Regions from separate parts of the Micromonospora sp. WMMD1274 genome, predicted to be linked through region 1. Evidence: predicted binding sites of a transcription regulator. Region 1 holds the regulator's gene; the other holds the start of a gene.
What was found. Region 1 encodes HrcA, which represses chaperone genes, less so after heat shock. Its sites were predicted from a motif close to GGTTNGCACNCTCNNNNNGAGNGTGCNAACC; they were not measured.

Region 1 (14,284 bases):
GAAGGGGGAGTCCGGGCGCGCCCCGGGCGACGTGGGACCATGGAGGGGGCCGGCGGCGCGCCGGCCGCTCACGTCAGCCGACCAGAACGGACCGCTGTGCCACCGACGCTCGATCCCGGCGCGAACGCTCCTGGTGCCACCGACCCGGCGCGCATCCGGAACTTCTGCATCATCGCCCACATCGACCACGGGAAGTCGACCCTGGCCGACCGGATGTTGCAGCTCACCGGTGTGGTCGACCCGCGGCAGATGCGCGCGCAGTACCTGGACCGGATGGACATCGAGCGCGAGCGCGGCATCACCATCAAGAGCCAGGCCGTGCGGATGCCGTGGACGATCCGCGAGGGCGACCGGGCCGGCGAGACCGCTGTGCTCAACATGATCGACACCCCGGGCCACGTGGACTTCACCTACGAGGTGTCCCGTTCGCTGGCCGCCTGCGAGGGCGCGATCCTGCTCGTCGACGCCGCGCAGGGCATCGAGGCGCAGACGCTCGCCAACCTCTACCTGGCGCTCGAGAACGACCTGCACATCATCCCGGTGCTCAACAAGATCGACCTGCCGGCCGCCCAGCCGGAGAAGTACGCCGAGGAGCTGGCCCACCTGATCGGCGGCGACCCGGCGGACTGCATCAAGGTCTCCGGCAAGACCGGCGAGGGCGTGCCCTACCTGCTGGACGAGATCGTCCGCCAGTTCGTGCCGCCGGTGGGCGACGCCGAGGCTCCGGCCCGCGCGATGATCTTCGACTCGGTGTACGACGTCTACCGGGGTGTGGTCACGTACGTCCGGGTGATCGACGGCCGGATCTCGGCCCGGGACCGGATCAAGATGATGTCCACGGGCGCGGTCCACGAGCTGCTGGAGATCGGCGTCATCTCGCCGGAGATGGTGAAGGCCGACGCGCTCGGCGTCGGCGAGGTGGGTTACCTGATCACCGGCGTGAAGGACGTGCGCCAGTCCCGGGTGGGTGACACCGTCACCATCAACAACAACCCGGCCAAGGAGGCGCTCGGCGGCTACAAGGACCCGAAGCCGATGGTCTACTCGGGTCTCTATCCGATCGACGGCTCGGACTACCCGAACCTGCGCGAGGCGCTGGACAAGCTCAAGCTCAACGACGCGGCGCTCACGTACGAGCCGGAGACCTCCGGCGCGCTGGGCTTCGGCTTCCGTTGCGGCTTCCTCGGCCTGCTGCACCTGGAGATCATCCGGGAGCGGCTGGAGCGGGAGTTCAACCTCGACCTGATCTCCACCGCTCCGAACGTGGTCTACCGGGCCATCCAGGAGGACGGCGAGGAGATCGTGGTCACCAACCCGAGCGAGTACCCGACCGGCAAGATCGCCGAGGTGTACGAGCCGACCGTGCGGGCGACTGTGCTGACCCCGAACGACTACGTCGGCGCGGTGATGGAGCTGTGCCAGGGCCGCCGGGGCAGCCTGCTCGGCATGGACTACCTCTCCGCCGACCGGGTGGAGCTGCGCTACACGCTGCCGCTGGCCGAGATCATCTTCGACTTCTTCGACCAGCTCAAGAGCCGCACCAAGGGTTACGCCTCGCTGGACTACGAGCCCTCCGGCGAGCAGGCGTCCGACCTGGTCAAGGTCGACATCCTGCTGCACGGCGAGCCGGTCGACGCGTTCAGCGCGATCGTGCACAAGGACAAGGCGTACACGTACGGCACGACGATCGCGGCGAAACTGCGCTCACTGATCCCGCGCCAGCAGTTCGAGGTGCCGATCCAGGCGGCCATCGGCAGCCGGGTCATCGCCCGGGAGACCATCCGCGCGATCCGCAAGGACGTGCTCGCCAAGTGCTACGGCGGTGACATCAGCCGGAAGCGCAAGCTGCTGGAGAAGCAGAAGGAGGGCAAGAAGCGGATGAAGATGGTGGGCCGGGTGGAGGTCCCCCAGGAGGCGTTCATCGCGGCGCTGTCGTCCGACTCCGGCGACGGCAAGCCCGCCGGCAAGAAGTAACGGTCAGGCTCCACGAACCGGCCGGCGTCCTGTCCCCAGGGCGCCGGCCGGTTCGCGTACCCAGGAAATTTTCAGCCTCTGGCAGCGCTCCCACCTGCGGGTTCGTCCCGGTCGGGGGAGCGGCGGTCGATGCCGCCGGTTTCGGTTTTCGATGCGTCGGGCACTTAGCGGGCACGACAGCAAACGCACACAGAACGTGCGAAATCGCTTTTAGGAGGACCGACCGTGGAGTTCACCGTCTGGGGCATCATCACCGCGCTCGTCGTGGGTCTGATCGTCGGCGCGCTGGGCCGGCTGGTCGTGCCGGGCCGGCAGAACATGCCGATGTGGCTGCACATGGTGATCGGCGTCGGCGCGGCGCTGCTGGGCACCGTCCTGGCCCGCGCGCTCGGCATCGCCACGCAGACCGCCGGCATCGACTGGGCCGAACTGGCCGTGCAGGTCGTGCTCGCCGCCATCGCCGTGGCCCTGGTGGCCGGCGTCGGCCGCCGCCGCGCCGTCTCGCGTTACTGATTCACGCACCACGCGCCTCGACGGGCGCCCGGCCGACCCGGCCGGGCGCCCGTCGGCGTATTCGGTGCATTGAACCCCGTCGGTGCGCCGGGCCCGCCCGCCGCGCCGGGTTTCGGCGAGAAGCAGCAGGTCAGGGTACGTCTGAACAATTCGTCATCGGAGTCGGTTTGGATTTCCGGGCGGTCGGGAACTTAGCGATCACGACAGTAACCACACGAAAAAGTGTGACCCGATCTTAAGGAGGAGGGCGACCATGGAGCTCACCGTTTGGGGCATCATCACGGCGCTGGTCGTTGGTCTGATCGTCGGCGCGCTGGGCCGGCTGGTCGTGCCGGGCCGGCAGAACATGCCGATGTGGCTGCACATGCTGATCGGCGTCGGCGCCGCGCTTCTGGGCACGATCGTGGCCCGGGCCTCCGGCTTCGCCGAGACCGCCGGCATCGACTGGCGCGAGCTGATGCTGCAGGTGCTGTTCGCCGCGATCGGCGTGGCCCTGGTGGCCGGTGTCGGCCGTCGCCGCGGCGTCTCGCGCTACTGACCCCGCACCACGCGCCTCGACGGGCGCCCGGCCTCACCGGCCGGGCGCCCGTCGGCGTACGTGGGTCCTGAACTGCCCGGACGGCATCGATGTCGGCCGGGCCTCCGGCTGCGATACGGTCGCCTGTGCCCTCCGTCACGAACACCCCCTGTTGTAAAGGAAATTTTCCTACTAAGGTGCGGCGGAGAAGGTTAGTGCCAAACGGCCCTGAGGGAGATATGGCGTGAACAGGTGGAAGCGGCTGGCTCCGGTCACCGCCATCGTGGCGTCGGCCGCGTTGGTGCTGACCGCGTGCGGTGGCTCCGGCGACGACGACAAGGCCGCCGACAACAGCAAGCTCACTGTGTGGATGATGGGTGAGGGCGGCGACGCCCAGACCAAGTTCCTCGACAGCGTCGAGGCGGAGTTCAAGAAGAAGCACCCCGAGACCGACGTCGTGGTGCAGTACATCCCCTGGCTCGAGGCGCCGAAGAAGTTCCAGGCCGCGCTCGCCGGTGGCGAGGGCCCGGACGTCACCGAGCTGGGCAACACCGAGACCCAGGGCTGGGCCGCGCAGGAGGCCCTGGCCGACGTCTCGGACAAGTTCAACGGCTGGTCCGAGGGCAAGGACATCCTGCCCGACCTGGTCAAGAACGCCCAGCTCGACGGCAAGCAGTACGGCGTGCCGTGGTACGCCGGCGTGCGCGCCGTCTACTACCGCACCGACTGGTTCGCCGAGGCCGGCGTGAAGCCGCCGACGACCTGGGACGAGATGGTCGCCGCCGCGAAGGCCGTGCAGGCCAAGAAGCCCGGCACCTACGGCATCGCCCTGCCCGGCAACTCCGAGCTGCCGTTCTACTCCTTCCTCTGGGGTGCCGGCGGGGAGATCGCCACCAAGGAGGGCGACAGCTGGAAGTCCGGGTACAACACCCCCGAGGCGCAGAAGGCGGTCAAGTTCTGGACCGACCTGGTGACCGTGCACAAGGTCGCCCCGCCGGCCGCGGCCGGGTGGAACGAGGTCGACGCCCGCACCCAGTTCGCCACCGGCAAGGCCGCCATGGCGTTCGCCGGTAGCTGGCAGGGCGGCGCGATGAAGAAGGACAACCCCGACATCGAGAAGGTGTGGGGCACGTTCCCGATCCCCGGCCCGGACGGCAAGCCCGCCCCGGCGTTCGCCGGCGGATCCGACATCGCCATCTGGAAGGACAGCGAGCGGCAGGCGCTGGCCTGGGACTACATGACCGTGCTGCTGAGCAAGCAGAAGGACAAGGAGTTCGCCAGCAGCCTCGGCTTCTTCCCGGTCTACCAGGACCTGGTCAGCAGCGGCGACTATGCGAACGACAAGGTGATGGCCGCGTTCGCCACCGCCATCCAGAACACCAAGCTGACCCCGCTCACCCCGAAGTGGGTCGAGGTCAGCCGCACCAAGACGGTGACCCAGGCGATGAACAGCTCGGTCATCAAGGGCCAGAAGACGGTCGAGAAGGCCACCGCCGACGCGGCCACCGAGATGGAAAGCATCCTCAACGCCAAGTGACCACGCTGACCGAGGCCACCGGCGAGGCCGCCGCGCGGGAGACCCCCGCGCGGCGGCGCCGTCGCCGGGTGGACCACCTTCCGTACCTGCTCCTGCTGCCCTGCCTGGCGATCATCGCCGTGTTGCTGCTCTGGCCGCTCGGCCAGGTCGTGTGGATGTCCTTCCACAAGCTGGACAGCGTCCGGCAGCTACGCGGCGACCGCGAGTGGCCGTGGGTCGGCCTGGCCAACTACGCGCAGATCCTCGGCGACCCGTTCTTCCGTACGGTGCTGCGCAACACCGTGCTGTTCGCGCTCGCCAACGTGGCGCTCACGATGATCCTCGGCACGCTGGTCGGGCTGCTGCTCAACCGCCTGGGCAAGAAGATGGCCACGTTCGTGGCGAGCTGCGTGATGCTCGCCTGGGCCACCCCAGCGCTGACCGGCACGATCGTCTGGAAGTGGATCTTCGACGACACCAGCGGCCTGGTCACCTGGCTGTTCAACAAGCTCCCGGACGGGCTGTCCACGGCGCTGTTCGGGCGCAGCGACTGGACCGGGTACGGCTGGTTCAACGACCCGCTGCTGTTCTTCGCCATCCTGACGCTCGTGGTGGTCTGGCACTCGTTCCCGTTCATCGCGGTGAGCGTCCTGGCCGGGCTCAAGAGTGTGCCGACGGAGTTGCAGGAGGCGGCCCGCGTCGACGGCGCCGGGCCGTGGAAGGTGTTCTGGTCGGTCACGTTCCCCGTGCTGCGGCCGGTCTTCGGCATCCTCGTGGTGCTCTCCACGATCTGGGACTTCAAGGTCTTCACCCAGCAGTTCGTGCTGGCCGGCGGCACCCAGGACCGGTCCACGTTCATGCTGTCGATCTACTCGTACGCGGAGGCGTTCTCGCCGCCGCCCAAGTACGGCCTCGGCTCCGCCATCGCCGTCATCCTCACCGTGATCCTGCTCGTGGTGACCGCCCTGTACGTCCGCATGGTGCTGCGGCAGGAGGACGAATGATGAAGAAGATCGCCCTCAACGGCGCGGGCCTGCTGGTCGCGCTCTTCGCCGCGTTCCCGGTCTACTGGATGGTGGCGACCTCGCTGAAGCCCAACCGGGAGATCTTCTCGTCCACCCCCCGGCCGGTGCCGGCGGAGCCGACGCTGGAGCACTACCGGGAGATCCTCACCGGCAACCTGATCCCGGGCGTCACGTTCGCCGACTTCTTCCTCAACAGCGCCCTCGTCGCGCTGGCGACGGTGCTGCTGAGCGGGCTGGTCGCGCTGCTCGCCGCGACCGCCGTGGCCCGGTTCCGGTTCAAGCTGCGCACCACGTTCCTGATCATGCTGCTGGTGGTGCAGATGATCCCGCTGGAGGCGCTGGTCATCCCGCTGTTCCTGATGATCCAGCGGCTCGGCCTCTACAACACGCTGCCCAGCCTGATCCTCACGTACCTCGGCTTCTCGCTGCCGTTCGCGGTCTGGATGCTGCGCGGCTTCGTCGCCGCGGTGCCCAAGGAACTGGAGGAGGCCGCCGCCATCGACGGTGCCAGCCGGGCCCAGACGTTCCGCAAGGTGCTGTTCCCGCTCGTCGCGCCCGGCCTGGTCGCCACCAGCATCTTCTCGTTCATCACCGCGTGGAACGAGCTGATCTTCGCGCTGACGTTCATCAACGACCAGCAGAAGTACACGCTGCCGGTCGCGATGACGTTCTTCTTCGGCCGGGACGACACCGCCTGGGGCTCGGTCATGGCCGCGTCCACGCTGTTCACCCTGCCGGTGATCGTCTTCTTCCTGCTGGTGCAGCGCCGGATGGTCTCCGGCCTGGTGGCGGGAGCGGTCAAGGGCTGACCCGGCGGCGGCGGTCAGGCCGCGGCGAACACCTCGGCGCGCACCTCGGTGGTCGGATCGCCCTTCACCCGGGCCCAGGAGCCCTGCTCGGCGGTCCACTCCAGGTTGCCGAAGCGGACCTTCTTCACGCCGTGGTCGTCGGCGTGCGAGACGAGCCAGTGCGCGTACCGCCAGCCGTTGCGGTCGTCGCCGGCCGGCACGGTGAGCGCGGTCAGGTCGGTCGCCGTGGCCAGCCGGGGCAGCCCCCAGTCCAGCGACAGGCTCTCCAGCACGGCGCTGGCGGCGGCCGGGCCGCGCATCGTCGGCGGCGAGCCGACGGTGCAGGCCACCGCGCCGGTCGCGTGGCCGAGCAACGCGCGGGTGAGGACTTCCGACTCGTCCGCCCACTTCTGGTACGCCTCGGGGAACGCCGAGCGCTGGACCCGCTGGGCGGCGTCGGTGATCCGCATCCGCTCCCAGCCCTTGACCTTCTTCAGCGCGGCGTAGAACTTGTTCGCCGCGTACCGCGGGTCCTGGATCTCCTCCGGGGTGCCCCAGCCCTGGCTCGGGCGCTGCTGGAACAGGCCGAGCGAGTCGCGGTCGCCGTGGGCGATGTTGCGCAGGTGCGACTCCTGGTACGCGGTCGCCAGCGCCACCACCACCGCCCGCTCGGGCATCCGGCGCTGCATCCCGATGGCCGCGATGGTGGCCGCGTTCGCCATCTGGTCGGCGCCGAGCACCACCTCGCCGTCCGCCTTCACGGTGCAGGTCCGGCTGGCCAGGGGCAGCCGCAGGTGCTCGCCGAACTGCTTGGTGACGACGTAGACCGCGAGCAGTGCCAGCACGCACACCGCCACCCCAGATGCCACGATCGCCGCTCGCGTCCGCACCCGCACCCCCTGTCCCGACAGTCCGACAAGCGTACGTCCCACCCGCCACGGCGGCTCTCGGCCGACCGGCGGGCCCCACGTCGGCCGCAGGTGGCTCACGCGGGGCCCGCCGCCAACCTCAGTCTTCGGCGGGTACCCAGGCGGCGGGACGCTTCTCCCGGAACGCCATCACGCCCTCGCGCCCCTCGTCGGAGAGGAAGTACCCGGTCGACAGCGCGGCCAACTCGGCGATCTCGGCCCGCAGGTCCGGCCCGGCGGGCCGGCGCAGCAGCTCCTTCGTCCCGGCCAGCGCCCCGGGGGCGCCCTTGACCAGCGAGGCGCAGTAGCGCTCGACGGCGGCGTCCAGCTCGTCGGCCGGCACCGCGGCGGTGACCAGGCCGATCTCGGCGGCCCGGCGGCCGTCGAACGTGTCGCCGGTCAGGTACAGCTCGGCGGCGGCCCGCTGACCCAGCCGGGGCAGCACGGTCGCCGAGATCACCGCCGGGATCACCCCGATCCGCACCTCGGTGAACGCGAACGTCGCCTCCTGCGCGCAGACAGCCAGGTCGGCGGCGGCGATCAGGCCCAGCCCGCCGGCCCGGGCCGGCCCGGCCACCTTCGCCACCACCGGCTTCGGGCACTCCCGCACCGCGACGAGCACGTCGCCGAGCATCCCGGCGGGCACCGTCCCGCTGGCGTACGCGGCGGCTGTCTCCTTCAGGTCGGCGCCGGAGCAGAAGACCGGGCCGGTGTGGTCGAGCACGATCGCGCGTACCGCGTCGTCGGCGACCGCGCCGGCCAGCCCGGCCAGCAGCTCGGTCATCAGGGGCGTGGAGAGCGCGTTGCGATTGTGCGGGCTGTCCAGGGTGAGGGTGGTCACCCCACGGGCCGTGGCGACTCGCACGAGAGCGTCCGGAGAGGTCATGCCGGGCACACTAGTGGCCATGCCCGGCGTCCTTCCAGAAGGCGAACCCGTCCCGCGCGACGGATCGCTGCCCGCCACCGCCACTCGCGCCGTCGGCGCGCGCGGCTTCGGCGTGTACGTCCACGTGCCGTTCTGCGCCAGCCGGTGCGGTTACTGCGACTTCAACACGTACACCGCGTCGGAGCTGGGCGGCGGGGCGAGCCGGGAGACGTACGCCGACTCCGTGCTGGCCGAGCTGGAGCTGGCCGCCCGGGTGCTGGGCGACTCGCCCCCGCCCCGGGTCGACACCGTCTTCGTCGGCGGCGGCACGCCCACCCTGCTGCCCGCCGACGACCTGGCCCGGATCCTCGACGGCATCGACCGCGTCTGGGGGCTGGCCGCCGACGCCGAGGTGACCACCGAGGCCAACCCCGAGTCGGTGAGCCCGGAGTCGCTCAAGACGCTGCGAGCAGCCGGGTACACCCGGATCTCGCTGGGCATGCAGTCCGCCGCGCCGGGCGTGCTCGCGGTGCTCGACCGGCGGCACAGCGCGGGCCGGGCCACCGCCGCCGCGCTGGAGGCGCGCGACGCCGGGTTCGAGCACGTGAACCTGGACCTGATCTACGGCACGCCGGGCGAGACGGCCGAGGACTTCGCCGCCTCGCTGGCCCAGGTGGTCGACGCGGGCGTGGACCACGTCAGCGCGTACGCCCTGATCGTGGAGGACGGCACCCGGCTGGCCGCGCGGATGCGCCGCGGCGAGCTGCCGTACCCCTCCGACGACGTGGCGGCGGACCGCTACCTGGCCGCGGAGGCCGCGCTCGGCGAGGCCGGATTCTCCTGGTACGAGGTGTCGAACTGGGCCCGCTCGGCGGCGGCCCGGTGCCGGCACAACCTGCTCTACTGGGCCGGCGCCGACTGGTGGGGCCTGGGCCCGGGAGCGCACAGCCACGTCGGCGGCGTGCGCTGGTGGAACGTCAAGCACCCGAGCGCGTACGCGGCGCGGCTGGCCGAGGGCGTCTCGCCCGCGCTGGCCCGGGAACAGCTCACCGCTGACGAGCAGCACATGGAGGACGTGATGCTGCGGGTGCGGCTCGCCTCCGGCCTGCCGCTGGACGTGCTGGACGCCGCCGGCCGGGCGGGCGCCGAGCGGGCCCGGGACGCCGGGCTGCTCGACGCCGGGGCGTACGCGCGGGGGCTGGTGGTGCTGACTCTGCGCGGCCGGCTGCTGGCCGACGCGGTGGTACGCGACCTGCTGCCGTGACCGGGGCCGGCCGGCCGCCCCCTCGGCCGGCCGGCGGCGTCACTTGGTGAAGCTGTAGCTCATCGGGTAGCGGTAGAGCACGCCGTCGTTCGCCTTGACCCCGCCGATGATCCCGAAGATCAGCGGCACCAGCCAGACCAGCATCGGGACGAAGAACAGGATCCCGCAGGTGATGATCGTGATCACCCAGGCGAGCACGCCGGCGATGGCCCAGGTGATCTGGAAGTTCAGCGCCGCGACGGCGTGCGCGCGGACCGTCGGCGACTGCTGGCCCCGGCTCATCAGCGCGATGAGCGGAGCGACCCAGCCGAGCAGGCCACCGCCGACGATGACGCCCACGGCGCCACCGAAGTGCGACACCAGCGCCCAGGTCTTCTCGTCGTTGTTGGCGTACGCGGCGGGGCCGTATCCGCCACCGGCGGGGTAGCCGGCGCCGTAGCCGGGCGTGCCGCCCGGCGGAGGGTAGCCGCCCGGGGGCGGGTAGTCGCCCGGCGGAGGTTGGCCGCCCGGAGGCGGGTAGCCACCCGGGGGCGGATAGTCACCGGGCGGGGGATAGCCGCCCGCGCCCGGCGCGCCGGACAGTGGAGCGGTGGGCGGTTCACCGGCCGGCGAGCCGTAGGGCGCCGACGGGTCGGGCTGGGGGCCGGAGTCCCCTGCCCCGGGAGGGCGAGGAGGTTCTGTCATGGTCGCCACGGTAGGTGCACCGGGCAACCCGCACCAGAGCGACACAGACCGACGATGACCGGCTGTTCGGCCCTGGTGGGCGGTGCTGTGTGGCGGGCCGCACCGCAGGTCCGTCAGGCGATCATCGCATCGGCGGGGGTGCCGACGTAGACTGGCACTCGCTACAGTCGAGTGCCAGCCGCCCGGCGGATGCCGCGCGCCGGCCGGACCGAGGTGCGTCAGGAGGTGGGGAATGGGTCTCGACGACCGCAAACTCGCCGTGCTGCGCGCCATCGTCGAGGACTACGTCGCCACGCAGGAGCCGGTCGGCAGCAAGGCCCTGGTCGAGCGGCACCAGCTCGGCGTCTCGCCGGCCACGGTGCGCAACGACATGGCGGTGCTGGAGGAGGAGGGCTACATCCGGCAGCCGCACACCAGCGCCGGCCGGGTGCCCACCGACCGCGGCTACCGCCTCTTCGTCGACCGGCTCTCCCGGGTCAAGCCGCTCAGCCCGGCCGAGCGCCGGGCGATCGAGCGCTTCCTGGTCGGCGCCGTCGACCTGGACGACGTGGTGCACCGTACGGTCCGGCTGCTCGCCCAGCTCACCCGGCAGGTCGCCGTGGTGCAGTACCCGAGCCTGGCCCGCTCCAAGGTGCGCCACCTGGAGCTGGTGCCGATCTCCACCACCCGGCTGATGGTCGTCATGATCGCCGACACCGGCCGGGTCGAGCAGCGGCTGGTGGAGCTGCCCGCCCCGGTGCCCGCCGACGACGTGACCGACCTGCGCCGGCTGGTGAACGAGAAGCTCGTCGGCAGCCAGCTCGCCGAGACGCCGCCGCTGGTGCAGGCGCTCGTCGACGAGTCGGCGCCGCATCTGCGCCCGGCCATGACCACGCTCTCCACCGTGCTGCTGGAGACGCTCGTGGAACGGCACGAGGAGCGCCTCGCGCTGGCCGGCCAGGCCAACCTCACCCGGGGTGGCCTGCTCGACTTCCAGGGTTCGCTGCGGCCCATCCTGGAGGCGCTCGAAGAAGAGGTCGTGCTGCTCAAGCTGATCGGCGAGACCGAGCCGAGCACCACCCGGGTGCTCATCGGCGACGAGAACGAATACGACAACCTGCGGGCCGCCTCGGTGGTCAGCACCGGCTACGGGCCGGGCAGCACGATCGTCGGCGGACTCGGCGTGCTCGGGCCGACCCGGATGGACTACCCCGGCAATATCGCCATGGTGAGGGCCGTGGCACGCTACGTGGGCGAACTGCTGGCCCAGAACTGACCAGTCAGGGCCGACGGCCGGTTCCGGCCGACGACCGGAGCGACGCGAGACGAACATGAGGACACCTAACGCAGTGGCCAGGGACTACTACGGCATTCTCGGCGTGAGCCGGGACGCCTCCGACGACGAGATCAAGCGCGCCTACCGCAAGCTGGCGCGGCAGTTCCACCCGGACGTCAATCCGGACCCGGAGGCCCAGGAGAAGTTCAAGGACATCAACGCCGCGTACGAGGTCCTCTCGGACGACCGGAAGCGGCAGATCGTCGACCTGGGCGGCGACCCGCTCGCCCCGGGCGGCGGTGGCGCGGGCGGTCCCGGCGGCCCGGGCGGCGCCGGTCCGTTCGTCGGCTTCCAGGACATCATGGACGCGTTCTTCGGCGGCGCCGCGGGCGGCAGCCGGGGCCCGCGTCCGCGTACCCGCCCCGGCGCGGACGCGATCCTGCGCCTGGAACTGGACCTCAACGAGACCGCGTTCGGCGTCGAGGCGCCGATCACCGTCGACACCGCGGTGCTCTGCACCACCTGCTCCGGCGCCGGCACCGCCGCCGGCACCCACCTGGCCACCTGCGAGGCGTGCGGCGGCCGCGGCGAGGTGCAGTCGGTGCAGCGGACCTTCCTCGGCCAGGTGGTCTCGGCCCGGCCGTGCACCGTCTGCCAGGGCTACGGCACCACCATCCCGCACCCCTGCCCGACCTGCGCCGGCGACGGCCGGGTGCGTACCCGCCGTTCGCTGACCGTCAAGATCCCGGCCGGGGTCGAGGACGGCATGCGGATCCGCCTGGCCCAGCAGGGCGAGGTCGGCCCGGGCGGCGGCACCGCCGGCGACCTCTACGTCGAGATCCACGAGCGGCCGCACGACGTCTACTCCCGCAAGGGCGACGACCTGCACTGCCGGGTGACGGTGCCGATGACCGCCGCCGCGCTCGGCACCCGGCTGACCATCAAGACGCTCGACAGCGAGGAAACCGTCGACGTCAAGCCCGGCACCCAGCCCGGCAGCACGCTGCGGCTGCGCGCCCGGGGCGTACCGCACCTGCGCGGCACCGGCCGGGGTGACCTCTACGTGCACCTGGACGTGCGTACCCCGACCAAGCTCGACGCCGACCAGGAGCGGATGCTGCGCGACTTCGCCAAGACCCGCGGCGAGGAGGTCGCCGAGCTGACCAAGCAGGGCGGCTTCTTCTCCCGGATGCGCGACGCCTTCAACGGGCACGCCTGAGGTGTCGGCGCCGCTGTTCCTGGTCGAGGCGCTGCCCACCGGTGACACGCTGACGCTGGACGGCCCGGAGGGCCACCACGCGGCCACCGTGCAGCGGCTGCGCGTCGGCGAGGAGCTGGTGCTCGCCGACGGCCGGGGCGGCACCGCCGCCGCGGTGGTCACCGCCGTCGGCCGCGGCACGCTCGACCTGCGGGTCACCAGCCGGGGGTACGCGGACGCGCCGGTGCCCCGGCTGGTCGTGGTGCAGGGCATCGCCAAGGGCGACCGTGGTGAACTCGCCGTGCAGGCGATGACCGAGGTCGGGGTGGACGAGATCGTGCCCTGGGCGGCGTCCCGCTCGGTGGCGCAGTGGCGCGGCGAGCGGGGCGAACGGGCCCGGCAGAAGTGGGTGGCCACCGCCCGGGAGGCGGCCAAGCAGGCCCGCCGCCCGTGGCTGCCGGTGGTGGCCGGCGCGCCGGACGAGTCCACCGTCTCGGTGGCCCGCCGGATCGCCGGGGCGGCCGGCGCGTACGTCCTGCACGAGGGCGCGCAGGACCGGCTGACCACCGTCGACCTGCCGGCGGCGGGCGAGATCGTCCTGGTGGTCGGCCCGGAGGGCGGCATCGCCGACCACGAGCTGGCCGCGTTCGCCGAGGCGGGCGCGCGCACGGTCCGCCTGGGCCCGTCAGTCCTGCGCACGTCGACAGCAGGCGTGGCAGCCCTGACGGTCCTGGCCACCCGCCTGACCCACTGGTAACCCGCGCGCCCTGTTCTCGCGGGCCGCGCCCCCGCCCTTCCCGCCGCGTCGATCTTGCAGCTTGGGCCCCCGCTGCGCCCCTTTTGCAGGCTTTGTCAGGGCCGAAAGTGCAAGATCGCCGGAGGTCAGGGCGGGGTCAGGAGCGGAGGTAGGAGGCGCCGTTGAGGTCGATGATGGTGCCGGACGCCCACTCGGCCTCGGGGCTCGCCAGCCAGTGCACCGCCGCGGCGATCTCCGCCGGCCGGGCCACCCGCTGGAACGGGGACTGGGCGCGTACCGCCTCGCCCCGCTCGCTCTTCAGGTGCTCGTTGGTCATGTCGGTCTCCACGAAGCCGGGCGCCACGCAGGCCACCCCGATGCCGTACGGCGCCAGCGCCACCGCCAGCGACTGGGCCATCGCGTTCATCCCGGCCTTGCTGGCCCCGTACGCCGGATTGGCCGGCTCACCCCGGAACGCGCCCCGGGACGACACGTTCACGATCCGGCCCCCGCGTTCGCGCATGTGCTGCGCGGCGCACCAGGCGGCGTTCGCAGCGCCGACCAGGTTGGTGTCGAGCACCTCCCGCCACCGCGCCCGCCACTGCTCGTAGCTGCTCTCGAAGACCGGGTGCGGCGGATCGGCCGGCCCGAACACGCCCGCGTTGTTGACCAGCACGTCGAGACCGCCGAGCCGCTGGGCCGCCTCGTCCACCATGGCGCGTACCGCATCGGCGTCGGCCAGGTCGGCGCGTACCACCACGTGCCCGTCGCCGGGCAGTTCGGCGCGCAGCCGCTCCGCCAGTTCGGCCGAGTCCCGGTGGTGGATCGCCACCCGGTCCCCACCGGCGGCGAACGCCCGCGCCACCGCCCGTCCGATGCCCCGCGAGGCCCCCGTCACCAGCACCGCCCGTCCCGACATGGCGGCCATCCTGCCGCATCGGGCCGGTCCGCCCGGCGGTGCCCCCGCCACGCTCGGGGCGCCCGTCCTTACACTGCTGCGATGGACTGCCTCTTCTGCCGGATCGTCGCCGGGGAGATTCC
Region 2 (14,284 bases), 700 kb from region 1:
CGCCGTTGTCACCGCATGCGGCCATGCTGCCGGTCGCGAGAAGACCGACGGCCGCGAAGGTGAGGAAGCCCTTGCGCATGTGCAGGGTCCTTTCGGAGGTGGGGGAGTGGTGATGTTTTGTTGTGTCCGGCAACGTATTCCCCGCTTCCCATGCGCCGCAAGACTGCCGAGGTCAGAAGTTTGTTGGCGGCGGTAACAATTCAGCAACGCGGTTGTCACCCGCGGGACACCACCGGGAGAGCGCGTTCCGGGAACGCTCCCACACGTACCGTCACGACCCCGCTCAGGTGGCGGCGATCGATGCCGTCGTCGCCCCGGTGAGCGCCACCAGATCCGTCGGCGCGAGCTGCACCTGCAACCCCCGGCGACCCGCCGAGACGTACACCGTCGGGTGCGCCAGCGCGGAGGCGTCGATGACAGTCGGTAGCCGCTTGCGCTGCCCGAGCGGGCTGATGCCGCCGCGGACGTATCCGGTCGCCCGCTCGGCGGTCGTGCGGTCCGCCATCGTGGCCCGCTTGCCGCCGGCCGCGGCGGCGAGCGCCTTCAGGTCCAGCTCGCCGGTCACCGGCACCACCGCCACCGTGAGCCCGCCGTCGACCTCGGTGACGAGCGACTTGAACACCCGCTCCGGCGCCACCCCGAGCGCGGTCGCCACGAGCGCGCCGTAGTTCGGCGCGTCCGGCGACACGTCGTAGGTGTGGGTGCTGTGGGCGATCTTCCGCTTGCTCAGCAACGCGATCGCCGGAGTGCCGGGGCCCGCCATGGGCGTCAAGCTAGCCCGGCCGTCGGCCGACCGCGAGCCGAAACCGCGCGCCGGGGTCAGCCGCCGGCCGGAACCGGCCGGCAGACGAGCACCGTGGGAGCGCCGGCCACCCGGGTCAGCGCCAGACCGGCCGCCTCGTCGCCGGACAGCCGCAGGTCGCGGCGCAGCTTCTCCGGCTCCAGCGCCGACCCGCGCTTACGGATCTCGACCCGGCCGACGCGCCGCTCCCGCAGCAGGGCGCGCAGCCGCTTGAGCGAGAACGGCAGCACGTCGGTGATCTCCAGGCAGCGGGCGAACGGGGTGGGCCGGGCCTGGTCTCCGTACAGGTAGGCGATCGACGGGTCGGCGAGCGTGGCGTCGAGGTCGGCGGCCAGTTCGGCGACCAGGTGCGCGCGTACCACCGCCGGATCCGGGTCGTAGAGGAACCGCCGGACCGGTCCCACCGGCGCCTCCTGTGCGCCCGTGCCGGTGAGGAGCGACACCGCGTCGTCGCGCTCGCGCAGCACCGTGGCGCGGCGCGGGACCTCGGCCAGCTCGCCGCACCACAGTGCCGCCTCGACCAGGTCGCCGTCCACGCTCACCCACTCCGCCTCGGCGCCGCCCGGGATGAGCGCGTGGTCCAGCCCGGGCGCCACCTTCACCACCGTGCGCGGCACCCGCGCGGCCAGGCCGGTGACGAAGTCCCACGGCGGCGAGTAGGCGTTCGGGTCGAACACACGCCGCCCGGTGCCCGCCCGCCGCCGCGCCGGATCGCAGAACACCGCGTCCACCCCGGTCACGTCGAACGCCGTGGCGTCACCGCAGGAGACCGTCACCAGATCGGCGAGCCCGGCCGCTTCGGCGTTCGCAGCGGCCATCGTGGCGGTCACCGGGTCGGCCTCCACCGCGTACACCCGGATGCCGGCGCGGGCCGCGGCGAGCGCGTCGGCCCCCAGGCCGCACCCCAGGTCGGCCAGCGTGGTCACGCCCGCGGCGCGCAGCCGTGCCGCGCGCCGGTCGGCGACCACGCGGCGGGTCGCCTGCTCCAGCCCCGCCCGGGTGAGGAACATCCCGGCCGCCGCCGCGCCGAACTTGCCGGCCGCCCGGCGGCGCAGCTCGGCCTGGGTGAGCGCCGCCGCCGCGAGCCCGCCGGGAAGGCCGGCCGAGCGCAGCGCGGCCGCCGCCGCCAGCGGGTCGCCGCCGGCCACCCGCTCGGCCGCGGCGAGCGCCGCCGACCCCTTGGGGGTACGCAGCGCGGCGAGCTGGTCGAGATCCACGCGCTCATTCTCCCGGCCCGGTTCCGGCGCGAAACGGAGGGCGACGCGTTGGCACTCTCCTTGACGGAGTGCTAGCCGAGGAATAACCTGCGATTAGCACTCTCACCCTGAGGGTGCCAACACCCGAGCCTCGTGCCCGGGGGTTGAGCGCCAGGCGGACCGGCACCCGCGACGACGGCCCCGCCCGGTGGCATGTGGCAGATTGACGCTGGTCGGCATGCCGGCCGGCAACGACACCAAGTACCCGGGAGGGTATGCCCGTGACTACCGCGACCAAGGTTGCGATCAAGCCGCTCGAGGACCGCATCGTGGTCCAGGCGAACGAGGCCGAGACCACCACCGCCTCGGGCATCGTGATCCCCGACACCGCCAAGGAGAAGCCGCAGGAGGGCACCGTCCTCGCTGTCGGCCCGGGCCGGATCGACGACAAGGGCAACCGCGTGCCGATCGACGTGAAGGTCGGCGACACCGTCCTCTACTCGAAGTACGGCGGCACCGAGGTCAAGTACGCCGGCGAGGAGTACCTGGTGCTCTCCGCCCGCGACGTCCTCGCGGTCATCGAGAAGTAAGCAACCGATCAGTGTCGTTGCCCCGGTCCGGCTCGCCGGGCCGGGGCAACGTCGCTTCGAAGGGATACTGATGGCGAAGATCCTCAGCTTCTCGGACGACGCCCGGCACCTGCTGGAGCACGGTGTCAACGCCCTCGCGGACGCGGTGAAGGTCACCCTCGGCCCGCGCGGGCGCAACGTCGTCCTGGACAAGAAGTTCGGTGCGCCCACGATCACCAACGACGGCGTGACCATCGCCAAGGAGATCGAGCTCACCAACCCGTACGAGAACCTCGGCGCGCAGCTGGTCAAGGAGGTGGCGACCAAGACCAACGACGTCGCCGGCGACGGGACCACCACCGCCACCGTGCTGGCCCAGGCCATGGTCCGTGAGGGCCTGCGCAACGTGGCCGCCGGCACCAACCCGACCGGCCTGAAGCGGGGCATCGACGCGGCGGCCGCCAAGGTCTCCGAGGCGCTGCTCGGCAAGGCCGTCGAGGTCGCCGGCAAGGAGTCGATCGCGCACGTCGCGACCGTCTCCGCGCAGGACGCCGCGATTGGCGAGCTGATCGCCGAGGCGATGGAGAAGGTCGGCCGCGACGGCGTCATCACCGTCGAGGAGGGCTCCGCGCTCGTCACCGAGCTGGAGGTGACCGAGGGTCTGCAGTTCGACAAGGGCTTCATCTCGCCGAACTTCGTCACCGACCTGGAGGCGCAGGAGGCGGTCCTGGAGGACCCGTACATCCTGATCACCACCCAGAAGATCTCGGCGATCGAGGAGCTGCTGCCGCTGCTGGAGAAGGTCCTCCAGAACAACAAGCCGCTGCTCATCGTCGCCGAGGACGTCGAGGGCCAGGCCCTGTCCACGCTCGTGGTCAACGCGCTGCGCAAGACCGTCAAGGTCTGCGCCGTCAAGGCCCCCGGGTTCGGCGACCGCCGCAAGGCGATGCTCCAGGACATGGCGATCCTGACCGGCGCCGAGCTGGTCGCCCCGGAGCTGGGCTACAAGCTCGACCAGGTCGGCCTGGAGGTGCTCGGCACCGCCCGCCGCGTCGTGGTCGACAAGGAGAACACCACCGTCGTCGACGGTGGCGGGCAGGCCTCCGAGGTCGCCGACCGGGTCGCGCAGATCCGCAAGGAGATCGAGGCCTCCGACTCCGAGTGGGACCGGGAGAAGCTGGCCGAGCGGCTGGCGAAGCTCTCCGGCGGCATCGCCGTGATCAAGGTCGGCGCGGCCACCGAGGTCGAGATGAAGGAGCGCAAGCACCGCATCGAGGACGCCATCGCCGCGACCAAGGCCGCGGTCGAGGAGGGTACGGTCCCGGGTGGCGGCGCCGCCCTGGCCCAGATCCTGCCGGTGCTCGACGACGACCTGGGCTTCACCGGTGACGAGAAGGTCGGCGTCTCGATCGTGCGCAAGGCGCTCGTCGAGCCGCTGCGCTGGATCGCGCAGAACGCCGGCCACGACGGCTACGTGGTGGTGGAGAAGGTCGTCGGCCAGGACTGGGGCAACGGCCTCGACGCCGCCACCGGCGAGTACGTCGACCTGGCCAAGTCCGGCATCATCGACCCGGTGAAGGTGACCCGCAACGCGGTCAGCAACGCCGCCTCGATCGCCGGCCTGCTGCTCACCACCGAGAGCCTCGTGGTGGAGAAGCCGGCCGAGCCGGAGCCGGCCGCCGCCGGTGGGCACGGCCACTCGCACGGTCACGGCCACCAGCACGGCCCGGGCTTCTGACCCGAGGAGCACGCCCGACGTCAGGGCACACCGCCGACCCGGTGGTGTGCCCTGACGCGTATCTGCTTACGGAACGCTGACGACATTGGCAGCCGGCCCGGCGGGTCGACCAGACTGGACGCCGTGAGCACCCTCTCCCGCCGCCGCGCGGCGACGGCCGGTGTCGTCGCCACCGTGGTGGCCCTCGGCACCGCCGAACCCGTGGCGGTCCTGACCGGTCCCCGGTCCGCTCCGCTCGTCGCCGTCGGCGGACTCGTCGTCGACCTGGTCCCCGAGCCGCTCAAGCAGTTCGCCATCGACGTCTTCGGCACGTACGACAAGATCGCCCTGCTGGTGGGGACCGCGCTGCTGCTGGCCGCCTTCGGGGCGCTGCTCGGCCTGGCGGCGGCCCGGCGGCTGGTGCTCGGCCTGGCCGGGGTCGCCGCGTTCACGGTGCTCGGCGTGGCCGCCGCGCTGACCCGGGCCGGCGCGAACGCGTTCGACGGGCTGCCCGCCCTGGTCGGCGGCGGACTCGGCGCGCTGACGCTCTGGGCCTTCGTGGCCGGACCGCTGAGCGCCGATCCGGCACCCCGCGCCACGCCGTCCTCCGCGCCGCCCCCGGCGGTCGCCGCGCTCGCCCGCGAGGGGGAGACCCCCGGCGGCTGGGAGCCGGTCCGGCACGACGACGCGGAGTCGCGGCGGCGGTTCCTGCGTGGCGCCGGGCTGCTCACCGGCGCGGCGGCGGTGGCCGGGCTGGGCGGGCACTGGCTGGCCGGCCGTCGCGGCGTGTCGGCGGCCCGGGAGGCGGTGACGCTGCCCGCCCCGGCCGCCCCCGCACCGCAGGTGCCGGCCGGAGCGGACCTGTCGCTGCCCCGGCTCGCGCCGTACGTCACACCGAACCGGGAGTTCTACCGGATCGACACCGCGCTCGTGGTGCCGCAGGTCGATCCGGCCACCTGGCGGCTGCGTATCCACGGGCGGGTGCGCAACCCGATCGAGCTGAGCTTCGACGACCTGCTGGCCCGTCCGATGGTCGAGCGGTACGTGACGCTCGCCTGCGTCTCCAACGAGGTGGGCGGCGACCTGATCGGCAACGCGCGCTGGCTCGGCGTGCCGATCAAGGAGCTGCTCGACGAGGCCGGCCCGCTCGACGGCGCGGACCAGGTGGTCGGCCGCGCGGTGGACGGCTGGACCTGCGGGACGCCGACGTCGGTGCTGCGCGACGGGCGGGACGCGCTGCTCGCGGTCGGCATGAACGGCGAACCGCTGCCGATCGAACACGGTTTCCCGGTGCGGATGGTGGTGCCCGGCCTCTACGGGTACGTGTCGGCCTGCAAGTGGCTCACCGAGCTGGAGCTGACCAGTTTCGCCGACTTCGACGCGTACTGGGTGCCGCGCGGCTGGTCCGCGCAGGGCCCGATCAAGACGCAGTCCCGGATCGACACGCCCCGGCCCCGCAGCCGCCCAGCCGCCGGCCCGGTGACGGTGGCGGGTGTGGCGTGGGCGCAGCACCGTGGCATCCGCCGCGTCGAGGTACGCGCCGACGGCGGCCCGTGGCAGGAGGCGACGCTCGCCCCGGCGGTGTCGGCTGACACCTGGGTGCAGTGGTCCTGGCGGTGGGACGCGACGCCGGGCGAGCACACGCTCCAGGTCCGGGCGACCGACACGGCGGGCGAGACCCAGACGGAACAGCGCGCCCCGGTAGCCCCCGACGGCGCGACCGGCTGGCACACAGTGCGGGTCACGGTCACCTGACGACCGCCCCACCCCGAAAGATCAACACCAGCTCCCCGAAGTGGTGGCATCAGAGGTTCCGCGATATGGCCACTTCGCCGAACTGGTGTTGATCACGCGAGGGCCGGGCCGGGACGACACGACGCCGCGCCCCGGGGTCCGGGGCGCGGCGTCGGGGGTCGTGGAGCCGGTCAGGCGACCTTGCGCTGGTCCGGCACGGCGGTGTTGTGCGGGCGGCCGAGGCGCGCCTCCAGGCGGGCGATGTCCACCCGGGTCTGCCGGCGGTCGGCCAGGTCCTCCCAGCCGAGCGCGAGCAGCCGCAGCCGCTCGGACTCGCTGAACCCGCCCCAGACGCCGTACGGCTCGCGCACGGAGAGCGCGTGCGCGGCGCACTCGGCGCGTACCGGGCAGGCGCGGCAGACCGACTTGGCGCCGGTTTCGCGGCGCAGCCGGGAGGAGCCGCGCTCGCCGTCCGGGTGGAAGAACTGCGCGCTGTCGCGGCCACGGCAGGCTCCGAGCCGCTGCCAGTCCCAGAGCTCGTCGATCGGTCCAGGCAGCCTACGTACGTTCGACATCAGCACCCCTCCTCCCGCGCGGCACCGCGGAGAATGTTCGTTGCCAGCTACCGGGCGGCGGTCCGCGCGGGATGCCGGTTCCGGATGAACCCCTCGGTACCCGAGCGGTCCGCGCCTCACACATCTGTGATCGAAAACCTCGGACACTCGGCGGCATATGCCCCATCTGTCGGAAAAGTTCGGATGATTGCCCGGAACCCCCTCCCGACCCCACCTCCGCATGGTCTGCTCTGAGTCGGAGAGGAGACCACCGTGCGTAGTGTTCTTGTGTGCGTTCGGACACCATTGGCGGCCCAGCATCTGACCTCCGCGGCGGCGCGGCTCGGGCTGTCCGGCGTCGTCCGGACGGCCGTCTCCGATCCGGAGGTGATGTTGCGGCTCGCCGAGCGTCCGGTGGACGTGGTGCTCGCCGACACCGCCCTGACCCGCCCGGACAGCGCCGGCTTCGTCCGGCGGGTGCTCGCCCGCGCCCCGCAGGCGGCGGTGCTGCTCCTCGGCGCCGAGGAGTCGGAGTCGGCGGCGGCCACCATCAGCGCCGGGGCGCGCGGACTGATCCAGAACGCCGACCACGACCTGACCAGCGCGGTCGCCAAGGCGCTGCTGCTGCTCTCCGCCCCCGGCCGGAGCAACAGGCACCGGGTGGCGGACACCGCCCGGGACGCGGCGGCGGTGGGCGGGCCGACCCGGTCGGCGGCGCCGGGGCGTACCCAGGGTGGGCCCGGCTGGCCGGCGACGGCCCCGGTGGACGCCGCGGGCCTGCCCACGGTGGTGCCGGTGCAACGGGGCGAGGACCCGGACGACCCGGCGGCGGCCGACGGCGCGGAGGCGCCCCGGGCCGGTGCGGTCCAGCGACCGGCGCGGACGCCGCGCAGCGCGATCGGACTGACCGAGCGGGAGCTTCAGGTGCTGCTCGGCATGGCCGAGGGCAAGAGCAACGCGGAGATCGGGCGGGAGCTGTTCGTCTCCGAGGACACGGTCAAGACGCACGCCCGGCGGCTGTTCCGCAAGCTCGGCGCGCGCGACCGGGCGCACGCCGTCGCGGCCGGGTTCCGGGCGGGCCTGGTCGCCTGACTCGCCCGGCTGTCACTCCTGCGCGGAGTCGTCGGTGCCCTCGGTGAGCGTGTCGTGCACACCGTCGGCGTACCCGCGGGCGTAGTCCCAGCTCACGTAGTGGTCCGGGTCCGGGTCGTAGGCCGGCTCGTGCACCCGGGGACGCCCCGAGTTGAGCAGGTGGCGCAGGTTGCCGCGCAGCAGATCCCAGTCGAAGTAGTGCGGCTCGCGGCAGTCCTCGCACTCGATCACCAGGCCGCGCACGCCGATCGGCTGGAGCAGCGCCTGGTAGATCTCCAGATCGGCGAGATCCTCCAGGACGTCCTGGCGCTCGACCTCGGTCAGCGGGTCGAGCGCGTCGTCGTCGCCGGGATCGTGCAGGCCGGCAGCCGGATCGGCCGGGTCGCCGTTGAACGGGTCGATGGGCTCGTCGTGCACCCCCTCACCGTAGACCCCGAGCCGCCGGAAAGCCCGCCCCAGCCCGTGCTGTGGCCCTGCCTACCCTCGGGCCCGCCGCTGCCCGGGCCGGGACGGGTAGGTGGGTACGATGAGGCGACGCGCCGTCACCCGGCGCCTGCCGGTGCCCCCGCGCGCCGCCTCGCTGCAGCCCGTTCGACCAGCTCAGGGGAGCAATCGTGGAGAATTCGCCCAGCACCGAGATCCCGGCCGGCGCCGACGGCGGGGAGCTGGGTGGCCATCTGCCCGAGCTGCCGGCCGGTTCGGCCCGGGTGGTGCCGCTCGGGCTGACCTTCGACGACGTACTGCTCCAGCCGGGCGAGTCGGACGTCGTGCCCAGCCGCGTCAACACCCGCACCCGCCTCACCCGCAACATCGAGCTGACCGTGCCGCTGCTGTCGAGCGCGATGGACACGGTCACCGAGGCGCGGATGGCGATCGCGATGGCCCGCCAGGGCGGCATCGGCGTGCTGCACCGCAACCTCTCCGTCGAGGACCAGGCGCTCCAGGTCGACCTGGTGAAGCGCTCCGAGTCCGGCATGATCACCAACCCGGTGACCGCCAGCCCGGACGACACGCTGCGCGAGGTCGACGCGCTCTGCGGGCGCTACCGCATCTCCGGCGTGCCGGTGGTGGACGGGCAGGGCCAGCTCGTCGGCATCGTCACCAACCGCGACATGCGGTTCGTCTCCGACCCGGCCACGCCGGTGCGCGAGATCATGACCCGCACCCCGCTGATCACCGCCCCGGTCGGCGTGAGCAAGGACGACGCGCTCGGCCTGCTGCGCCAGCACAAGATCGAGAAGCTGCCGATCGTGGACGCGGGCGGCAAGCTGCGCGGCCTGATCACGGTCAAGGACTTCACCAAGAGCGAGCAGTACCCGAACGCCACCAAGGACGACGCGGGCCGGCTCCGGGTCGCCGCCGCGGTCGGCGTGGGCGAGGACGGCTACAAGCGGGCCCGCGCGCTCGTCGACGCCGGCGTGGACGTCGTCATCGTGGACACCGCACACGGCCACCAGCGGGCCGTACTGGAGATGGTGGCCCGGCTCAAGCGGGACGTCAGCATCGACATCGTGGGCGGCAACATCGCCACGTACGCGGGCGCGAAGGCGCTCGTCGAGGCCGGCGCGGACGGCGTGAAGGTGGGCGTCGGACCGGGCGCCATCTGCACCACCCGGATCGTGGCCGGGGTCGGCGTACCGCAGATCACCGCGATCATGGAGGCGGCCCGCGCCGCCCGCCCGGCCGGCGTGCCGGTGATCGGCGACGGCGGCATTCAATACTCCGGCGACATCGCCAAGGCCCTGGTGGCCGGCGCCGACACGGTGATGCTCGGCAGCCTGCTCGCCGGCTGCGAGGAGAGCCCCGGTGAGCTGATCTTCATCAACGGCAAGCAGTACAAGGCGTACCGGGGGATGGGCTCGCTCGGCGCGATGCAGTCGCGCGGCCAGGGCAAGTCCTACTCCAAGGACCGCTACTTCCAGCAGGACGTGCTCGCCGAGGACAAGCTGGTCCCGGAGGGCGTCGAGGGTCAGGTGCCCTACCGGGGGCCGCTGTCCGCCGTCGCCCACCAGCTCATCGGCGGGCTGCGCGCCGCGATGGGGTACGTGGGCGCGGAGAGCATCCCGGAGCTGCACCGGCGTGGCCAGCTCATCCGGATCACCGCGGCCGGGCTCAAGGAGAGCCACCCGCACGACATCCAGATGACCGTCGAGGCGCCCAACTACCACTCCCGCTGACCCACCACCCCCAACCACCTGGAGTCCCCCATGCGTGACGTGGTCGAGATCGGGCTGGGCAAGACCGCGCAGCGCGGCTACCACCTGGACGACATCGCCATCGTGCCGAGCCGCCGCACCCGGGACGTCGACGACGTCTCCACCGCGTGGCAGCTCGACGCGTACCAGTTCGGCATCCCGTGCGTCGCGCACCCCTCGGACGCGACCATGAGCCCCGCCTCGGCGGTCCGGCTCGGCCAGCTCGGCGGCCTCGGCGTGCTCAACGTCGAGGGCCTCTGGACCCGGTACGAGAACCCGGCCAAGATCCTGGAGGAGCTGGCCGGTCTCGGCGAGGACGCGCGGGCGACCAAGCGCCTCCAGGAGGTCTACGCCGAGCCGATCCGGCCCGACCTGATCGCCGAGCGGGTCCGTGAGCTGCGCGAGGGCGGCGGCACGGTGGCGGTGCGGGTCTCCCCGCAGCACACCCTGGCGCTGGCCCCGGTGATCCTCGACGCCGGCGTGGACATCCTGGTCATCCAGGGCACGCTCGTCTCGGCCGAGCACGTCTCGACCACCGACGAGCCGCTGAACCTCAAGGAGTTCATCGCCGACCTGGACCTGCCGGTCGTCGTGGGTGGCTGCACCGACTACAAGACCGCGCTGCACCTGATGCGTACCGGCGCGGCCGGCGTGATCGTGGGCATCGGCGGCGACGACTGGTCGACCACCGAGTCGGTGCTCGGCATCCGGGTGCCGATGGCCACCGCCATCGCCGACGCCGCCGCGGCCCGCCGCGACTACCTGGACGAGACCGGCGGCCGGTACGTGCACCTGATCGCCGACGGCGACATGCAGACCTCCGGCGACATCGCCAAGGCGCTCGGCTGCGGCGCGGACGCGGTGATGCTCGGCGAGCCGCTGTCGCTCTGCGAGGAGGCCCCGGCCGGTGGCGCCTGGTGGCACTCGGCGGCCAGCCACCCGTCGCTGCCCCGGGGCGCGTTCGAGGTGGCCGGCGAGCCGCTCGGCTCGATGGAGAAGCTGCTGTTCGGCCCGGCCGACGAGCCGGACGGCCAGCTCAACCTCTTCGGTGGCCTGCGCCGCGCGATGGCCAAGTGCGGCTACCGCGACCTCAAGGAGTTCCAGAAGGTCGGACTGGTCCTCGACCGCTGAGCACCGCTGAGTATCGCTGAGCACCGCTGAGTATCGGCTGAGTACCGCACGACGGCGCGGGCGGCGGCCCGGACGTGTTCCGGCCCCGCCCGCGCCGTCGCGCGTCTAGGCTCGCCGGGTGAGACGGGGGCGGGTCTGGGCGGCAGGGCTGGTGGCGGCGGCGCTCGCGCTGGGCGGCTGCACCGGCGGCGACGAGCGCGGGTTCCGGCCGGGCGCGGCGGACGCCGGTGACCCGTACGTGCCGGGAGCCGGCAACGGCGGCTACGACGTGGGCCACTACGCGCTGGACGTGCGCTACGACCCGGCGAGCGACCGGCTCACCGGCACCGCAAAGCTGACCGTCACCGCCACCCGGGCGCTGTCCCGGTTCCAGCTCGACCTGGCCGGGCTGGACGTCGAGCGGGTGCGGGTGGACGGGGAGGCGGCGAAGCACCGCCACGACGGCGCCGAGCTGATCGTCACGCCGCCGCGCGGGCTGCCGTCGGGGAAGCGGTTCACCGTCGAGGTCGCGTACGGCGGGGTGCCGCAGCCGCTGCCGAACGCCGAACTGGGCGACGGCGGTTTCCACGCCACTGCGGACGGTGCGATAGCGCTCGGCCAGCCGGAGTCGGCCAGCACGTGGTATCCGGTGAACGACCACCCGTCGGACAAGGCCACCTACGACCTCGCGGTCACCGTGCCGGACGGGCTCGCCGCGCTGTCCAACGGCGCGCCGGAGGGCCGGACGTCCAGCGGCGGCTGGACCACCTGGCGCTGGTCCGAGCGCGCACCGATGGCCAGCTACCTGAGCACGCTGGTGATCGGCGACTACCGGGTCAGCAGCGGCACCCACGCCGGCAAGCCCATCGTCACCGCCGTCGCCGCGGCGCTGCCCGCGGACGGGCCGGCCGCCGCGTCGGTGGCCCGCACCGGCGAGGTCGCCGACTTCCTGGCCGGGCACTTCGGGCCGTACCCGTTCGAGGCGTACGGCGGCGTGGTGGTCGCCGACGAACGCATCCGGTACGCGCTGGAGACGCAGAGCCGTCCGGTCTACGGGCCGGCGTTCTTCCGCGACGGCCGGCCGAACACCGAGGTGGTCGCGCACGAGCTGGCGCACCAGTGGTTCGGCGACAGCGTCTCGGTGGCCCGGTGGAGCGACATCTGGCTCAACGAGGGCTTCGCCACGTACGCCGAATGGCTCTGGGCCGAGCACGACGGCGGGCGCACGGTGGCGCAGACCGTCGCGCAACGGTACGCGGACACCGACTGGTCGAAGCCCACTGTCGACCCGGGCCGGGCCGGGATGTTCGGTGACGCGGTCTACCAGCGGGGCGCGCTCGCGGTGCACGCGCTGCGCCGCGCGGTGGGCGACGAGACGTTCCACCGCGTGCTGCGCGGCTGGCTGGCGCAGCACCGCGACGGCAACGTCACCACCGCCGATTTCGTCGGGTACGCCGAACGCACGTCGGGGCGGCCGCTGCGGGCGCTGCTGGACGCCTGGCTGGTCGGCGGCACGCCGCCGGGACTGCCGTGACGCACGCGTGACCGCCGCTGGGTAGGCTGCCGCGTCGGAGCGGCCCGTGGGCGGGGGCCGCCGAACGGCCCCGGGAGGGATCGAAGCGATGACGCGGCGCGGCGCACGACGACGGATCGGGTTGCTGACCTGCGGCACGCTGCTGGTGGCCGGCTGCGGTTCGGCCGAGCCGGACCCGGGTCCGTCGACCCCGGCCGGCCCGGCGCCGGCGACCTCGCGCAGCTTCGCACCGGGCGCGGCCGGCGCCGGCGATCCGTACTTCCCGCGCTACGGCAACGGCGGGTACGACGTCGCGCACTACACGGTCAAGGTGCGCTACGACCCGGAGACCGACAAGCTCAGCGGCACCACCACGCTGCGGGCCACCGCAACCGCCGACCTGTCCGCGTTCAACCTGGACCTGGCCGGGCTGACCGTCCGGTCGGTCACAGTGGACGGTGCCGCCGCCCGGCACAGCCGCACCGACGACGAGCTGGTGATCACCCCGGCCATCGGGCTGACCTCCGGCAACGGCTTCACCGCCGAGATCCGGTACGACGGCCGGCCGGAGCCGCTGCGGAACGAGGCGCTGGGCGAGGGCGGCTGGCTGCACACGACCGACGGGGCGATCGCGCTCGGTCAGCCGGAGTCGGCGAGCACCTGGTTCCCGGTCAACGACCACCCGTCGGACAAGGCCACCTACGACATGGAGATCACCGTCCCCAAGGGGCTGACGGCGGTCTCCAACGGTGTGCCGAAGGGTAGGTCGACGAGCGGCGCCTGGACCACCTGGAAGTGGTCGGAGACCGCGCCGACGGCCAGTTACCTGACCACCGTGGCGATCGGGAAGTTCCGGGTCACCACCGGGGAGCACAAGGGACGGCCGGTCTACAGCGCGGTCACCACCCAGGTGGCGCAGGGCGCGCCGGACCGGTCCCTCGCGCGCACGGTCGAGGTCGCCGACTACCTGGAGAGCGTCTTCGGGCCGTACCCGTTCGACGCGTACGGCGGCGTGGTGATCGCCGACGACCGGATCCGGTACGCGCTGGAGACGCAGAGCCGCCCGGTCTACTCGGCGAGCTTCTTCCAGCAGGGCGACAACACCGGCGTGGTCGCGCACGAGCTGGCCCACCAGTGGTACGGCAACAGCGTGTCGATCCAGCGCTGGCAGGACATCTGGCTCAACGAAGGGCTGGCCACGTACGCCGAGTGGCTGTGGGCGGAGCACAGCGGCTCGACCACGGTGCAGCGCACGTTCGAGCAGAAGTACGCGAACGCCGGCGGGCAGGTGTGGCGTACGCCGCCGGGCAAGCCGGGCGTGGCGAACCTGTTCAGCCGCTCGGTCTACGACCGGGGCGGGATGACTGTGCACGCGCTGCGGGTGGCGGTGGGCGACACCGCGTTCTTCACCATCCTGCGCACCTGGGCCGCGGAGCGGAAGAACGGCAACGCCACCACCGCCGACTTCGTGGCGCTGGCCGAGCGGATCACCGGCAAGAAGCTGGCGAAGGTCTTCGACCCGTGGCTGTACGGCACCGAGCGCCCGCCCGCCCCGAAGCCGCTGTAGGCGTCAGTTCTTGACGCGCAGCGACGGGTGGGCGGCCAGGAACGCGTCGGCCCGCCCGCCGCGCAGCGCGGTGAGGAAGTCGCGGCCGAGCGGCTTGAGCTGTTCACCCCGGTAGGCGCCGCCGCTGCTCACCCCGGCGCCGGGCAGCACGACGAGCGTGAGCCGGTCGGCCGGCAGGCCACCCAGGACGTACGCGAAGTCGATGAGCTTCCGGCCGCCCCCGGCGTACACCAGG

Region 2: a site for HrcA is predicted at 2,111-2,141, ahead of groES (co-chaperone GroES). Genes of this name have one in related genera too.

Annotation. Positions count from the first base shown of each region.
Region 1 covers NZ_JBMHMG010000001.1:1,390,410-1,404,693, reverse strand. The annotation lists gene lepA (translation elongation factor 4) at 97-1,974, shown strand; gene ACN27D_RS06070 (GlsB/YeaQ/YmgE family stress response membrane protein) at 2,200-2,487, shown strand; gene ACN27D_RS06065 (GlsB/YeaQ/YmgE family stress response membrane protein) at 2,741-3,025, shown strand; gene ACN27D_RS06060 (sugar ABC transporter substrate-binding protein) at 3,249-4,541, shown strand; gene ACN27D_RS06055 (carbohydrate ABC transporter permease) at 4,538-5,524, shown strand; gene ACN27D_RS06050 (carbohydrate ABC transporter permease) at 5,521-6,354, shown strand; gene ACN27D_RS06045 (hypothetical protein) at 6,369-7,229, opposite strand; gene ACN27D_RS06040 (enoyl-CoA hydratase-related protein) at 7,342-8,127, opposite strand; gene hemW (radical SAM family heme chaperone HemW) at 8,147-9,370, shown strand; gene ACN27D_RS06030 (DUF4870 domain-containing protein) at 9,410-10,054, opposite strand; gene hrcA (heat-inducible transcriptional repressor HrcA) at 10,287-11,309, shown strand; gene dnaJ (molecular chaperone DnaJ) at 11,383-12,528, shown strand; gene ACN27D_RS06015 (16S rRNA (uracil(1498)-N(3))-methyltransferase) at 12,530-13,264, shown strand; gene ACN27D_RS06010 (SDR family NAD(P)-dependent oxidoreductase) at 13,401-14,162, opposite strand; gene ACN27D_RS06005 (histidine triad nucleotide-binding protein) at 14,244-14,284, shown strand, end outside.
Region 2 covers NZ_JBMHMG010000001.1:2,090,176-2,104,459, reverse strand. The annotation lists gene ACN27D_RS09515 (sugar ABC transporter substrate-binding protein) at 1-79, opposite strand, end outside; gene ybaK (Cys-tRNA(Pro) deacylase) at 284-763, opposite strand; gene ACN27D_RS09505 (THUMP-like domain-containing protein) at 820-2,019, opposite strand; gene groES (co-chaperone GroES) at 2,274-2,588, shown strand; gene groL (chaperonin GroEL) at 2,659-4,305, shown strand; gene ACN27D_RS09490 (sulfite oxidase) at 4,429-6,039, shown strand; gene ACN27D_RS09485 (WhiB family transcriptional regulator) at 6,210-6,593, opposite strand; gene ACN27D_RS09480 (response regulator transcription factor) at 6,846-7,664, shown strand; gene ACN27D_RS09475 (DUF5319 domain-containing protein) at 7,677-8,081, opposite strand; gene guaB (IMP dehydrogenase) at 8,279-9,841, shown strand; gene ACN27D_RS09465 (GuaB3 family IMP dehydrogenase-related protein) at 9,872-10,990, shown strand; gene ACN27D_RS09460 (M1 family metallopeptidase) at 11,109-12,503, shown strand; gene ACN27D_RS09455 (M1 family metallopeptidase) at 12,592-14,049, shown strand; gene ACN27D_RS09450 (LCP family protein) at 14,053-14,284, opposite strand, start outside.